Regions from separate parts of the Actinosynnema sp. NPDC037264 genome, predicted to be linked through region 2. Evidence: predicted binding sites of a transcription regulator. Region 2 holds the regulator's gene; the other holds the start of a gene.
The links. Region 2 encodes HspR, which represses chaperone genes until heat shock. Its sites were predicted from a motif close to ANNTTGAGTNNNNNNNACTCAANNT; they were not measured.
Positions count from the first base shown of each region.

Region 1: a site for HspR is predicted at 1,986-2,010, ahead of lon (endopeptidase La). Genes of this name have one in related genera too.

Region 1 covers NZ_JBVJVK010000029.1:22,988-27,908, forward strand. Annotated here, with positions in the region: gene lon (endopeptidase La) at 1-1,975, opposite strand, end outside; gene ACZ7GX_RS27165 (SAM-dependent methyltransferase) at 2,129-2,929, shown strand; gene ACZ7GX_RS27170 (patatin-like phospholipase domain-containing protein) at 2,939-4,849, opposite strand.
Region 2 covers NZ_JBVJVK010000001.1:367,750-372,670, reverse strand. Annotated here, with positions in the region: gene ACZ7GX_RS01785 (FAD-binding oxidoreductase) at 1-326, shown strand, start outside; gene ACZ7GX_RS01780 (alpha/beta fold hydrolase) at 465-1,142, opposite strand; gene ACZ7GX_RS01775 (heat shock protein transcriptional repressor HspR) at 1,426-1,854, opposite strand; gene dnaJ (molecular chaperone DnaJ) at 1,851-3,020, opposite strand; gene grpE (nucleotide exchange factor GrpE) at 3,039-3,752, opposite strand; gene dnaK (molecular chaperone DnaK) at 3,749-4,921, opposite strand, start outside.

The DNA.
Region 1 (4,921 bases), on a different contig from region 2:
CGGCTCGTTCGTCGTTGGAGCGCAGGTAGGAGAGGGCGATCTGGGCCGACTCCTTCATCACGTCGCCCAGTTGGCCGGTCAGGGTGACGCCGGACGCGCCGGTCCCCGGGGATGCCAGTGAGGCCTCCACGAAGAGCACGTCGCCGCCGGCTCCGGTCACGGCCAGGCCCGTGGCGACGCCCGGGACGGCAGTGCGCTCGGCGGACTCCGGGGTGTGCTTGGGCGAGCCCAGGTAGGTCCGGAGGTTCGGGATGTCGACGGTGACCGGCAGGGTGGATTCGTCCAGGGCGACGCGTGCGGTCACCTTGCGGAGGATGCGTGCGAGCGCGCGTTCCAGCTGCCGGACACCTGCTTCACGGGTGTACTCGCCGGCCAGTTTGCGCAGGGTCGGCTCGGTGATCGTGACGTCCTCGGGGGTGAGGCCGGCGCGTTCGACCTGGCGCGGCAGGAGGTGGTCGCGGGCGATGGTGACCTTCTCGTCCTCCGTGTAGCCGTCGAGCTGGACCAGTTCCATGCGGTCCAGCAGGGGACCCGGGATGGATTCCAGGACGTTGGCGGTGGCCAGGAAGACGACGTCGGAGAGGTCCAGTTCGACTTCGAGGTAGTGGTCGCGGAACGTGTGGTTCTGGGCCGGGTCGAGGACTTCGAGGAGGGCGGCGGTCGGGTCGCCGCGGTAGTCGGCGCCCACCTTGTCGATCTCGTCCAGGAGGACGACCGGGTTCATCGAGCCCGCTTCGGAGATGGCCCGGACGATCCGGCCCGGCAGCGCGCCCACGTAGGTGCGGCGGTGGCCGCGGATCTCGGCTTCGTCGCGGACGCCGCCCAGGGCCACCCGGACGAACTTGCGGCCCATCGCGCGGGCGACGGATTCACCGAGGGAGGTCTTGCCGACGCCGGGAGGTCCGACCAGGGCCAGGACCGCGCCGGAACGGCGGCCGCCCACGACGCCGAGACCGCGGTCGGCGCGGCGGCGGCGGACGGCCAGGTACTCGGTGATGCGTTCCTTGACGTCGTCCAGGCCCGCGTGGTCGGCGTCCAGGACGGCGCGGGCGCCCGCGATGTCGTAGGCGTCCTCGGTGCGTTCGTTCCACGGCAGGTCGAGGACGGTGTCGAGCCAGGTGCGGATCCAGCCGACCTCGGGTGACTGCTCGGAGGTCCGTTCGAGCTTGTCGACCTCGGCCAGGGCGGCCTCGCGGACTTTCTCCGGCAGGTCGGCGCCTTCGACGCGGGCTCGGTAGTCCTGCTCCTCGGTGGCGGGCTTGCCGTCGAGCTCGGCCAGTTCCTTGCGGATCGCGGCCAGCTGTTGGCGCAGCAGGAACTCGCGCTGCTGCTTCTCGACGCCTTCCTTGACGTCCTTGCGGATGGTCTCGGCGACGTCGAGTTCGGTCAGGTACTCGCGGCCCCACTCCAGCAGCTTCTCGAGCCGCTCGGTGACGTCGCTGGTCTCCAGCAGCCAGACCTTCTGCTCGTCGCTGAGGTACGAGGCGTAGCCGGCGAGGTCGGCGAGGGCGGACGGGTCGTCCACCTGCTGCACCGAGTCGACCACCTGCCACGCGCCGCGCTGCTGGAGGATCGTGGTGACCAGCCCCCGGTACTCGCGGGCCAGTTCGTGGGTGTGGTCGTCGACCGGTGATTCGTCCGCGATGGTCGCCTCGACCCACAGCGCCGCGCCGGGGCCGGTGGTGCCGGTGCCGATGCGGACCCGCTCGGTGCCGCGCACGACGGCCGCGCGCTCGCCACCGGAGAGCCTGCCGACCTGCTCGATCAGGGCCAGCGTGCCCACCTTGGCGTACTTGCCGTCCAGCCGGGGCACCAGCAGGACCTTCGACTGACCGCCCGTCGCCGTCGCGGCCTCGATCGCGGCGCGGGCCTCGGCGGTGGCGTCCGAGCCGCTGAGGCGGATCGGCACGACCATGCCCGGCAGCACGACCACGTCGTCCAGCGGCAGCACCGGCAGCGCCAACGTCTCGCCCATGATCCCTCCAAAGTTGAGTCTGACTGGCTCAACCAAGATGAGCGTGGGTTTGTTTCCGGTAGGTGTTCGCCCAGAGCGAGCGTCCATTCGGGGGTTGTGCCCCGTGGATGGCGCCGCGACGATCACGCGGTCGGCTGACGAGGAGATGTGCGCATGGAGCAGGCGAGCTGGGTTCCGTCTTCGGTGGACCTGGACCGGCCGAGCGCGGCCCGGATGTACGACTACTTCCTGGGTGGGTCGCACAACTTCGCGGTGGACCGCGAGGCGGCGAAGTCGGTCGAGCAGATCTTCCCCGGCATGTCCGGCGCGGCCCGGGCCAACCGGTCGTTCCTGCGGCGGGCGGTGCGGTACCTGCTGTCGCAGGGCATCGACCAGTTCCTCGACCTGGGGTCGGGCATCCCGACGGTCGGCAACGTGCACGAGATCGCCCAGCAGACCAACCCGGCGGCACGGGTGGTGTACGCGGACGTCGAGCCGGTGGCCGTGGCGCACAGCACGGCGTTGCTGGCGGACAACCCGCTGGCCAGCGCGATCCAGGCGGACCTGCGCGACCCGGACTCCGTGCTGGAGAACGAGGAGGTGCGGTCGGTGCTCGACTTCGACCGGCCGATCGGGCTGCTGATGGTCGCCGTGCTGCACTTCGTGCCGGACGAGGCCGAGCCGGCCGCGGCCATCGCCCGGTACCGGGACGTGCTGGCGCCGGGCAGCTTCGTGGCAATCTCGCACGCGAGCTGGGACGGCGTGTCGCAGGAGGGGCGGGAGAGCGGCGAGCAGGTCAACGCCATCTACCGCCGCACGGACAGCCCGCTGGTGCTGCGGACCGGTGCGGAGGTCGCCACCTTCTTCGACGGGCTGGAGGTCGTGGAGCCCGGCGTGGTGCCGTTGAGCGAGTGGTGGCCGGATTCGGACGACGCCTACATCAACGCGTACGCGGGGGTCGGGAAGAAGGTCTGACGGCGTCCGTCACTCGGGCGGGGTGAGGCGGAGGTCCGGGTCGATCGGCGGCTCGCCGTCGAACGGGCCCGCGGGCACCGCGCCCAGCGCGTCGAGGGTGAGTCCGATCTCGCGCGCGTTCGGGTCGGTGTCGGGTGGCGTGGTGAACCAGGCGTGCAGGTCCTCGGGGATCCGGTAGCGGGCGGTGAGGTCGCGGTAGAGGGCGGCGCGGTCGCCGGACTGGTCGGCCAGCTGCTGGTACTCGCGCATGGCCAGGCGCATGCGGATCCAGCGGTAGCGGTCGGTCTTGGTCGAGTCGTCCTCGGTGAACCGGGTGCGCAGCAGCCGCCCGGCCTCGGCGCCGCGTTCGGCCAGGGCGCGGATCGTCTCCGGGCGCATGAAGAGGTTCGTGCCGCCTTCCAGGGCTCCGACGCGGACGTGCGCGATCCGTCCCCGGTAGCCCGGCAGGGCGGACTGCATCGTGTCGCGCCAGTCGAGCATGGTGTTGAGGATCGCCGACGCGAAGTGCTGCACCAGCCCGATGCCGCGCCACGGCGTGCCGCCGGTGGACGCGTCCTGCTCGGGCAGCCAGACGTCCCGGTCGTCGCCGGGCGGGTAGGACTGCAGGCTCAGGCCGAACGTCGGCCAGCGCGGCAGCAGGTTGTCGAAGAAGTGGATCGGGAAGTTGCTGGTGATGCCGCCGTCGGAGAACCAGTGGACGCGGGGTTCCGGCTCGGCGCGCACCAGCGGCACCGCGGCGATCAGGCCGGGCAGCGGCATGCTCATCCGGACGGCCAGCGCGACCGGCAGGTTCTTCGGCAGCACGTGCAGGGTCTCGGCGGGGTGCAGCGGGCAGTGGTGCGGCGAGGCGTCGTGGCCGAGCTTGTCGACGGTCCGCGGCGGCAGCACGGTGGCCAGGCACGTCGGGCAGAACAGCCACGCGGCCGACGGTTCGGTGAACGGCAGGCGGTAGGGGCGGCCCTCGGACAGGTCCGTGGTCATCAGGACCAGGTTGGTGGTCAGGTCGTCGAACGTCAGGTCCGTCGTCCCGGACAGGTCGTCCAGCACGTCGGCGATCCAGTCGCTCAGCGGCGGCACGCCGGTCGACGCGGGCACACCGCACCGGCGGTCCCAGAAGTTCGGTCGGAACGCGCCGGTGCCGGGGATGAGTCCGAAGTGGATGGTGGTCGCCATCCGGTCGAGGAACCGCTTGGCGCCCAGGCCGTAGGTGAGGGCGACCGCGCTGACGAACGCGAACCCGAGCACCAGCCACCACACGGCGGCGGTGGCGGCGCTCGCCAGGCTCGGGGCCGTCCAGCGCGTGCTCAGGGCGACCGGGATCAGCGGGACGACCAGGAGCACTGCGGTGCCGATGCGGCGCAACCACGCGTCCCGGCCGTTCGGCAGGACTCTCAGCACGATGCCGGGCACGGCGACGAGGGCCGCGACGGTGAGGCCGATCAGCGCCCACGTCGGCGTGGCGCCCCAGTCGATCGAGTGGAACCACAGGGTCGGACCGATGAGCCACAACCCCAGCGCCAAGGCGAGGAAGGCCCGTGCCCGCCAGCCGATCGCGCTGATCAGGGCCAGCAGGAGGCACGTGAGCGGGTTGCGCCCGGTGGAGTCGCGGCGCTGCATGGAGGCCGCCACGATCCGGTACAGCTTGCGGGTGTGCTCGCTGGGCTGGAAGAGCTGGGCCAGCCGCCAGCCGGGCGCGGCGAACCAGTCGACGACCTCCCCGAGCTTGCGGAACCCGTCCCGGTCCCGGCCCTTCTCCGCGGCCGCGGTGAAGGCGGCCCCGATCGCACCGGCCGACGCACCGCCCAACGACCGGAACCGGTAGTGCCCGGCCAACTCCACGACGGCCAACGGGTAGACGACGCCACTGGCCGCCCCACCCCGCATGGTCAGGTCGCAGTACCGGTTGAAGTCCTCGGCCATGGCGAACCTCCCGGCCTCCATGGTCTCGTGACGCCGGCCGGTGTGGCGCTAGACCAATCGGTTGTTCACTCG
Region 2 (4,921 bases):
AGATGGCGCAGTGGGGCGAGAACCCGCGCGTGCACCTGTTCATGGGCGGGCGGACTCGCGAGGACTTGTACGACCTGGACAACCTCCAGCGGTTCGCGATGACCAACCCTTGGCTGACCGTCGTGCCGGTGCTGGAGTCCGATCCCGGCGCGCGTGGCGTGGAGCAGGGCACGCTCGCCGACGTGGTCACCCGTTACGGGGCGTGGGAGGAGCGGGACGTGCTGGTGTGCGGCTCGCCGTCCATGATCCGGGCCACCGTGTCGCGGATGTTGGTCGCCGGCACCCCACTCGACCGGATCAAGTACGACCCGTTCACGCTGGACTGAACCGCTACCTGAAACTTTTTCACGTTTGCCGCCGGGCCGTGCGGGACTTTCGGCTGCCCAACGCGATCCGGCCGGTCACAGCCGATCGGCCCACGCCGTGCTGGTCACGGCCACGGTGCCCTGGTCACGCCGTGCTGGTCACGGCCGCGCCGGCCGCGCCGCGCCCAGCACGGCCGCCAGCGTGCCCGGCCGACTGGTCTGCGGGCAGTGTCCGCCGTCGACCTCGATCGCCTCGACCCCGAGCCGTTCGCGCGCGGCGCGGCGCATCCACGACGGCCGCAGCGTGCGGTCGTCACGCGGCAGGACGTAGGTCGACGGCAGGTCAGGCACCTCGTGCACCTCGCGGTACGTCGCGGCGGGGTAGAACAGGCGCAAGGTGCGCAGCCCGGCGCGCACACCGGCCAGGTCGCAGTCGTGGAACAGGAAGTACGAGGCCACCACGGGGTCCGCGGTGGGCGGTTCGGTGAGGGAGCGCCACTCCGGGTTGAACATCTCGCCCGTGTCGACGGCCAGTTCGTCCGCCAGCGACACGGGGCCGGGGATCATCGCGGCGATCCAGGCCAGGTGGGACGCGCCGAGGGCCCGTGCGATGGCGGGCATCAGCAGGCCGGCGCCGGAGTGCCCCACCAGGACCGGGGCCAGCGCGTCGCCCGCCTGGGCGCGGGCGATCGCGGCGTAGTCGACGGCGCGCAGTTGCGGCTGGTCGGTCGGCAGGTCCACGGCCACGGTGCGGTGGCCGCGTTGGCGGAGCAGGTCCTCCACCGGGCGCCAGGCCGCGGGCGACTGGGTGGTGCCGTGCACGAAGACGTAGTCCACGGGGTCCAGTCTGGCGCGGGTCGCCCGGTTCGGTCGGCCGCCAGGTTGGTAGGGCGACGGCAGGTCGGTAGGGCGGTAGGGCGGTGGCCGGTTGGTAGGGCGGCAGGGCCGGGCCGGTCGTCGCGGGCCGCCGTCATCGGGGGATTCCGGCGTCGGGGGCGTGGGGGTTCAGGGCGGTGGGGGTCGGCGTCGCGGGGTTCCTCATGCTTAACCGAGGTACGGGAACAGTGTTTCCGTACACTTTCCCGAGATGATCACCCTATTGGGCGACACATCAGGCGGCTCAGCGCTTCGAGTTCGGCTTCCAGACGACCAGTGCCGTCTCGTGCCGCACCGGCACCAGGTCACGGCGGTACGACGCGTGCACCGACGCGGCGGCGTGCTCGGCTGCGGCCATGGCGGAGGCCAGTTGTTCGGTCAGCTCCTGCACCCTCGCGCGCAGCGCGCCGACCTCGTTCTCCAGCTCGATGATCCGCTTGACGCCCGCGAGGTTGACGCCCTCCTCCTGCGAGAGGCGTTGCACCTCGCGCAGCAGCACGATGTCGCGCATCGAGTACCGGCGCCCGCCGCCGGACGTGCGGCCCGGCGACACCAGGCCGAGCCGGTCGTACGCACGCAGGGTCTGCGCGTGCAGACCCGACAGCTGGGCCGCCACGGAGATGACGAAGAACGGGGTGTCCTCGTCGGTGCCGGGCGGGAACGGGAAGCTCACACCGACCTCTTCTCCAACAGGGCGTTGAGCTCCGCGCGCGGGTCGTGCTTCGCCGTCGCCGACGCGTAGTTCTCCAACGCCTCCCGGGCTGCGGCGTCCATGTTGTTCGGCACCGCGACGTTCAACGTGATGAGCAGGTCGCCGACCTGGCCGTCGCGCTTGGCGATGCCCTTGCCCTTGGCCCGCAGCACCCGACCGCTGGCCGTGCCGGCGGGAACCTTCAACGTCACCTTGCCCTCGAGCGTCGGCACGGTCAACGTGGTGCCGAGCGCCAGCTCGGGGAAGGTCACCGGAACGGTCACGGTCAGGTCGTTGCCCGACCGGCCGAAGATGGGGTGCGGGTTGACGTGCACGAGCACGAACAGGTCGCCGGCGGGCCCGTTGTTGCGCCCCGGCTCACCCTGCCCGGCCAGCCTGATCCGCTGGCCGTCGTCGACGCCCGCCGGGATGCGGATGGTCAACGTGCGGGTCTTGGTGCTCACGCCGTCGCCCGCGCACTCCGGGCACGGGTCGTCCACGATCCGCCCGGTGCCCCGGCAGTCGGCGCACGGCTCGGAGAACGCGAACGCGCCCTGGCTGCGGGTGACCAACCCGGCGCCGCCGCAGTTCGTGCACGTCCGCGGGGACGTGCCGGGACGCGCGCCGGAACCCGCGCACGTGCCGCAGGTCGCCGGGCTGGACAGCCGCATGGGCACGGTCGCGCCCTTGACGGCCTCGGTGAAGTCGATCCGGACGTCGGTCTCGACGTCCTCGCCGCGCCTCGGCCTGGTGGCCGACGCGGACGTGCCGCCCCGGCGGTTGAACAGGCCGCCGAGCAGGTCGCCGAGCCCGCCCATGCCGCCGGCCTGCTGCGCGCCCTGGCGGCCGAACAGGTCGCCGACGTCGAACCCGCCGCCGGTGCCGAACCCGCCGGGGAACCCGCCGCCTCCGGAGAAGAGGCGGCGGGCCTCGTCGTACTGCTTGCGCTTCGCGGTGTCCGACAGCACGCCGTACGCCTCGGACACCGCCTTGAACCGCGTCTCGGCCTTGGCGTCACCGGGGTTGGCGTCGGGGTGCAGCTCCCGCGCCAACTTCCGGTACGCCTTCTTGATCTCGTCGGCCGAGGCGTCGGAGGTGACGCCCAGCTCGCGGTAGAAGTCCTTCTCGATCCAGTCGCGAGCGCTCAACGGACGCCGCCCCCCTTCTCAGTCCTGCTGCTCTTCGACCGGCTTCTCGACGGCCTCTTCGACGACCGGCTGCTCGGCGGCCGGCTCGTGGTCGGTCACGGCGACCAGCGCGGGCCGCAGCACGCGCTCGCCGAACCGGTAGCCGCGGCGCAGCACGGCGGTGACGGTCGGCCCGCTGACGTCCGGCGAGGTGCCGTGCTGGACGGCCTCGTGGACGGACGGGTCGAACTCCTCGCCCTCGTGCCCGAACGGCTCCAGGCCGGTGCCGTGCAGCGCGCCGACCAGCTTGTCGGCCACGGCCTTGAACGCGCCGGTGAGGTCGCCGTGCGTGCCGGCCCGCTCGATGTCGTCGAGCACGCCGAGCAGCTCGCCGGCCACCTGCGCCTTGGCCGTGGTGATCACCAGTTCCCGGTCGCGCTCGACGCGCTTGCGGTAGTTGGCGTACTCCGCGGTCAACCGCTGCAGGTCGGCGGTCCGCTCGTCGAGCTGGGCCTTCAGCTCGACGGACGGGTCGTCGGCCACGGCCGCTTCGGCCTCCGGCTCGGGCGCGGCGTGCTTGCCGCCGCCCTCCGAACCGGTCTCGGGCGCGCCGGTCGTACCGGCCTCCGGCTCGGCCGGGGCGTCGGCGCGCGCGTTCTCGTCCGCCGGGTTCTCCCGCACCTGACCCGTCTCCGGGTCGATGCGCCTGCGGTCGCGCACCACCACGTGGGGCTGTTCCTCGGGCTGGGTCACTTCTTCTCGTCCTCGTCGACGATCTCCGCGTCCACCACGTCGTCGGCCTTCGGCGCGTCACCGGCGGCGGCGCCTCCGGTGGCGCCCGCGGCGTCGGCCGTGGGTGCGGAGTTGGCGTACAGGGACTGGCCGATGGCCTGGGACTCCGTGGCGAGCTTCTCCACGGCGGCGCGGACCTTGGCGATGTCCTCGCCCTTGAGCGCCTCGGTGGTCTCGGCGAGGGCCGCGGTGACCTTCTCCTTGACCTCGGCCGGGAGCTTGTCCTCGTTCTCCTTGAGGACCTTCTCCGTCTGGTAGACGAGCGTCTCGGCCTGGTTGCGGACCTCGGCCTCGTCGCGGCGGCGCTTGTCCTCCTCCGCGTGCGCCTCGGCGTCCTTGATCATCTGCTCGATGTCGTCCTTCGGCAGCGCGGAGCCGCCGGTGATCGTCATCCGCTGCTCCTTGCCCGTGCCCATGTCCTTCGCGGACACGTGCACGATGCCGTTCGCGTCGATGTCGAAGGTGACCTCGATCTGCGGGACGCCGCGGGGCGCGGGCGGCAGGCCGGTCAGCTCGAACATGCCGAGCTTCTTGTTGTCGCGGGCGAACTCGCGCTCGCCCTGGAACACCTGGATCTGCACGGACGGCTGGTTGTCGTCGGCCGTGGTGAAGATCTCCGAGCGCTTGGTCGGGATCGTCGTGTTGCGCTCGATGAGCTTGGTCATCACGCCGCCCTTGGTCTCGATGCCCAGGGACAGCGGGGTGACGTCGAGCAGCAGGACGTCCTTGACCTCGCCCTTCAGCACACCGGCCTGCAGGGCCGCGCCGACCGCGACGACCTCGTCCGGGTTGACGCCCTTGTTCGGCTCACGGCCGCCGGTCAGCTCCTTGACCAGCTCGGCCACCGCGGGCATGCGGGTGGAGCCGCCGACCAGCACCACGTGGTCGATGTCGCCGACGCTGATGCCCGCGTCCTTGATCACGTTGTTGAACGGCGCGCGGGTGCGCTCCAGCAGGTCGTTGGTGATGCGCTGGAACTCGGCGCGCGACAGCGTCTCGTCCATGAACAGCGGGTTCTTGTCCGCGTCCACGGTGATGTAGGGCAGGTTGATGGAGGCGTTGTTCGAGCTGGACAGCTCGATCTTCGCCTTCTCGGCGGCCTCGCGGATGCGCTGCAACGCCATCTTGTC